Regions from separate parts of the Paenibacillus germinis genome, predicted to be linked through region 1. Evidence: a T-box and tRNA genes for the amino acid it is inferred to sense, from the RefSeq annotation. Region 1 holds a T-box; the other holds one or more tRNA genes.

What was found. A T-box is a leader RNA that pairs with one kind of tRNA and senses whether it is charged. The one in region 1 lies ahead of GC102_RS35870 (valine--tRNA ligase), so its partner is inferred to be a tRNA-Val.
Region 2: it encodes a tRNA-Val, which carries the amino acid that the T-box ahead of GC102_RS35870 (valine--tRNA ligase) is inferred to sense. The anticodon was not compared.

Annotation. Positions count from the first base shown of each region.
Region 1 is NZ_WHOC01000183.1:138,197-140,594, forward strand. It holds gene GC102_RS35865 (LysM peptidoglycan-binding domain-containing protein) at 1-660, shown strand, start outside; T-box leader at 838-1,090, shown strand; gene GC102_RS35870 (valine--tRNA ligase) at 1,191-2,398, shown strand, end outside.
Region 2 is NZ_WHOC01000019.1:483,617-486,014, reverse strand. It holds gene GC102_RS04675 (Na+/H+ antiporter NhaC family protein) at 1-258, shown strand, start outside; gene GC102_RS04670 (metallophosphoesterase) at 251-763, shown strand; tRNA gene GC102_RS04665 (tRNA-Val) at 920-992, opposite strand; gene GC102_RS04660 (hypothetical protein) at 1,058-1,222, opposite strand; gene GC102_RS04655 (hypothetical protein) at 1,355-1,549, shown strand; gene GC102_RS04650 (hypothetical protein) at 1,657-1,956, opposite strand; gene GC102_RS04645 (alpha/beta-type small acid-soluble spore protein) at 2,144-2,353, opposite strand.

The DNA of each region.
Region 1 (2,398 bases):
TCGGCTCCGCTGGAGAGCTGGCGGGAAGAAGAGGAAGTTACTTTTGTTCATGAGGTTAACATCCCAAGTTTTGAGCCGCCTGTGCCCTATCAGCCACAGCCCGTACAGGAACCTCCGGCAGTTCCAACCATACGAGAACCCGTGAATGCAGCGTCTTATGCTGATGCTCTTCCATTTGTGGCTCCCGTTCAAGATGAGGTTGGTTCTGACGATGGTGCAGTTGTCGTGGAGTTTGAACAAACCGAAATAAAGGTGACACCCCATCAAGAAAGCACGGTGGTTTCGGAAGACAAGAAAGAACTCAAAGTCGCCTTTGGCAAAAAGGCGAATGAGGCTGTGGACATCAACCCGTACGGTATTAAATCGCTTCTTTCAAAGGCGGGCTCGTATCTTACCGATAAGAGGAATGCAGAAGCAGAAGCGCAAGCTGCGCTTGCGGAAGAGACGCGAATAGATGCTGTGGAGTGGAAGCGACTCTTTCTTCAAAGCAACACAGGGACGCAAGAGTTTAGGAAACTAAAACTTTGCATTGTTCAAAAAGAAGATACGTTGGAATCGATTGCCAAACGATATCAGCTCAACCCGCGTGAGCTTCAACTCCTGAATCGTATGAGTGATCAAGAAATTTCAGTTGGGCAGGTTATTTATCTGCCTAGATAAATAACAGATACATAGGCAAGAGCCTTTGGCTGCTTATAGCGGCTGGGGGCTCTTATTCATTTTCGTAACATCTTTCGGAAGCAAGCATAATTTATGCAAAAAAGGTAATACTGGAATGATATATTGACTCTATTTCAAATGTTCGATATCATATGATGTAAACCATTTTGAGTAATATTGGAAACGTTGATAGGGAGTAGTAGGCGGTAAGCCCTTCAGAGAGTGGAACTGGTAGCGCTGAAAGGTTCCATAGGAAGCAACCGAACGAAGTCGCCCTGGAGTTGTGAGTGTGATTGTATGCGCCCGTTTATGCGGTGAGCAGCATTAGCATTCGCCGGCCGCAGCCGTTATCTGTTTGAGAGCCACGCGCTTCTTTTGAAGCTGCGCGGAATGAAGGTGGTACCACGGAAGCAAGCCTTTCGTCCTTTGCGGGGCGGAGGGCTTTTTTTGTTTGAATGGACGCCGATGTGAGATGACTTACAGGCCTTATAAGCCTGTTTAACAGAGATAATAGTAATGGAGGTAATCCTATGACCGAAGCTAATGAGACCAAAGAACAATTGCAAATGCCTACTACGTACGATCCTAAAGAAGCTGAGCGCAAGTGGTATGATTACTGGATTAAAAATGAATTTTTCAAAGCAGGCACTCGTCCTGATGCAGAAACCTACACCATTGTGATTCCACCTCCGAACGTAACAGGTATGCTGCATATCGGGCATGCGCTTGATTTTACACTACAGGATATTTTAATTCGTACCAAACGGATGCAGGGTTATGACGCACTTTGGCTGCCTGGATCTGACCACGCAGGTATTGCTACCCAAACTAGGGTAGAGCAAAAGCTCCGTGAGCAAGGACAATCACGCTATGATCTTGGACGCGAGAAGTTCTTGGAGAAGGTGTGGGAGTGGAAGGAGCTATATGCGAACACGATTCGTGAGCAATGGGCCAAAATGGGCTTCTCGCTGGATTATTCGCGTGAACGCTTCACCTTGGATGAGGGGCTATCACAAGCCGTTCGTGAAGTATTCGTAAGCCTTTATGAGAAAGGCCTCATCTATCGCGGGAAATATATTATTAACTGGGATCCAGCGGCTCGTACAGCGCTGTCTGACATTGAAGTAGAATATAAAGAGGTGCAAGGCGCTCTCTATCACTTAGAATACAAAACGACGGATGGAACAGGTTCAATCGTTGTTGCCACGACGCGTCCTGAGACGATGCTAGGGGATACAGCTGTCGCTGTTCATCCAAAGGATGAGCGCTATAAGCATCTCATCGGCAAAATGCTGCTTCTCCCAATCGTAAACCGCGAGATACCGGTCATAGCAGATGAGTATGTGGATAAAGAGTTCGGAAGCGGCGCCGTCAAAATTACACCGGCTCACGACCCGAACGACTTCGAAGTCGGGAAGCGTCATGACCTGCCGCAAATTCTTGTTATGGATGAAACGGGTACGATGAACGCGAATGCGGGGCCGTATCAAGGGCAAGATCGCTTTGATTGCCGCAAGCAAATCGTGGCGGATTTGAAGGAGCAAGGTGTTCTTATTAAAATTGAAGAGCATGTCCATCAAGTGGGTCACAGTGAACGCAGTGGTGCGGTTATCGAGCCTTATTTGTCAACACAATGGTTCGTGAAAATGCAGCCGCTTGCTGAGAAAGCGATTGATACACAAAAATCAGGCAATGGCGTTAATTTCGTACCTGATCGCTTCGAGAAAACGTACTTGAA
Region 2 (2,398 bases), on a different contig from region 1:
CTGCCTTTTTGGGAAGAGAGATTTCCTCGCAGTCAACTTGCACGAGTTGTGGCCGATTCAAGCCTTATTCTAGCTGCGATGATTCCGTGGAACATGCTTGCCATCGTCTGTGGAACAATAGTAGGTGTACCCGTGTTAGCGTATGTCGGCTATGCGCCGTTTCTTTGGGCTTTGCCTGTATGTACCTTGCTGTGGTCATTATGGTGGAGGAAAAGTGGAAGTTTAAGTAGTAGAAGAGGAGTGGGGTTCGATGGCTAATACCTATTTTATTTCGGACCATCACTTTGGTCATTCATCCATTATTGATTTCGAAGCTAGGCCTTTCGCCGATGCAGACGAAATGACCGCGAACATGATTGCCAAATGGAACGCTGTCGTCAACAAAGAAGACAAAGTATTTCATCTAGGGGATTTTTCCTTCTTGAATAAAGAGCGAACCAAAGCCATTGTTTCAGAGCTAAATGGTTACAAAATCCTCATCCTAGGTAACCACGATCGGGGGAGGTCGAGAACCTGGTGGCTTGAAGTCGGTTTTGACGAAGTGAGCGAGTACCCGATCATTTATAAGAATTTCTTTTTCCTATCCCATGAGCCGATGTATATGAATAAACAAATGCCCTACGTCAACGTACACGGCCACATTCACAGCCAGAAATACGAGGGACGCCATTACTTTAATGTGAGTGTGGAGCATTGGGATTATACGCCAGTTTCTTTTGAACAGATTCGAGATTCAGTTGTGGTGAGTGAGGAGCAGTCGTGATGGTACGGTTTCATCGTACCTTTTTTCTTGTTTTAATCTTTAACTTCACATAACTACATCAGACGATCATTCGGATTAGTGCATAAGATATTATTACCTTGTGTGCTGGGGTGAAAAACGAAAGAAAACCCTTACGAAGTAAGGGTTTTCTTAGTATGACCTGTAGTGGGCTCGAACCACTGACCCCTACCCTGTCAAGATAGTGCTCTCCCAGCTGAGCTAACAAGTCGTTTTTTGAAGACAATTAGTAATATACCAAGGATTTAAGTGATTGTCAACAGATGGTTTTCATTCTTATTTACGCCAATAACGGAACAGCTTTTGGAAAAACGGATTCGTCATGCGTTTCTTTTTGGACCTAGGAATATAGGATAAATTCGCGAGTGAACCGTGAGATACCTCGTCATTTTTGAGGAGCAGGCTAGAAAGTTCTTCCTTTGAAACACCTTGTGCTGTCATGGTAGTTGTCAACCCTTCCGGACAATCTTGACACTACTGTACCATACTTAGGAGCTTGTTTGATAGTAGGGCTTTCATCTTGTCTTGATTTATGGTAACTTGATGACAGTAGATCTTGGGAGGAACAAGGAAATGACGAAACAACAGCATCGATGGAATTTACGTTTGAAGAGCAGTAATGTATACTTAGGCACCGTATATTTAGGGGATCCGCTTCCAGAAGTCGAAGATGTTATCATGATTGGCGAGAAGAAATATACGATCCTCGAACTTGGGAGTAATCGTGACGCAAGTGACGTGTTTGTTGAAGAAGTGAAAAAGAAATAATGGTTCAAAGTGAGCGCTATTCTAGTCGGATGATTCCGATAGATGGCGTTTTTTTATGTTCTCTATGCAATAAAAAGAGGCTGCTCTTTACAGCCTCCGTGTATGTATTAGGTGATGTTGTATAAAGAAGCAAGGCAATCAACGAACATTTTGTTATATTCTTCGCGGGTATAGTCTTTATTGCAAGCAATGTCTCTTCCTAGGAATTGAAACCAGGTAATTTCGGTGGGGATTTTTTTGTATACAAACTTTTCGTTCTGGATGAGGAATGTATCATTCTCGAAATACGGTACATTGTCAAATTGGAGAGCTTTTTCGCCTTTTTGTTCACTAACTAATGTGGCCAAAAGTATTAGCATACGATAGGGATCACGGAATATTTCATATTGTTCAGTCAAGGTAAACACTCCTTTATCGGATAATGGACAACGTAATCATACTAGAACTAATTTCAGAATAGAATACTTCCGTGGAAACTGGTGAGGAAATTGAAGGAATAGATGATCATTTCGAAGGAAAAAAAGAAAAGACTGATTTTCACTCTAAGGAGGATCGAGTGAATCAGTCTTTTTTGCTTGCTCCTACATCAAAGGATTAGCGTTTAAAGCTGGAAAGTTGTTGCTCAGCTATTTGCACTAATCGCTTCGTGATGTTGCCACCAATGGCACCAGCATCACGTGTTGCCAAATTACCGTTGTAACCAGTAGGGGAGAGAGGGACACCAATTTCCTGAGCGACTTCGTACTTCAGTTGATCCAATGCTGCCTTTGCTTGTTGTACGACTAAAGTGTTGTTTCTAGCCATTCATAATCATCTCCTTTTTTTTGGTACACCAGTATTATTTGAATG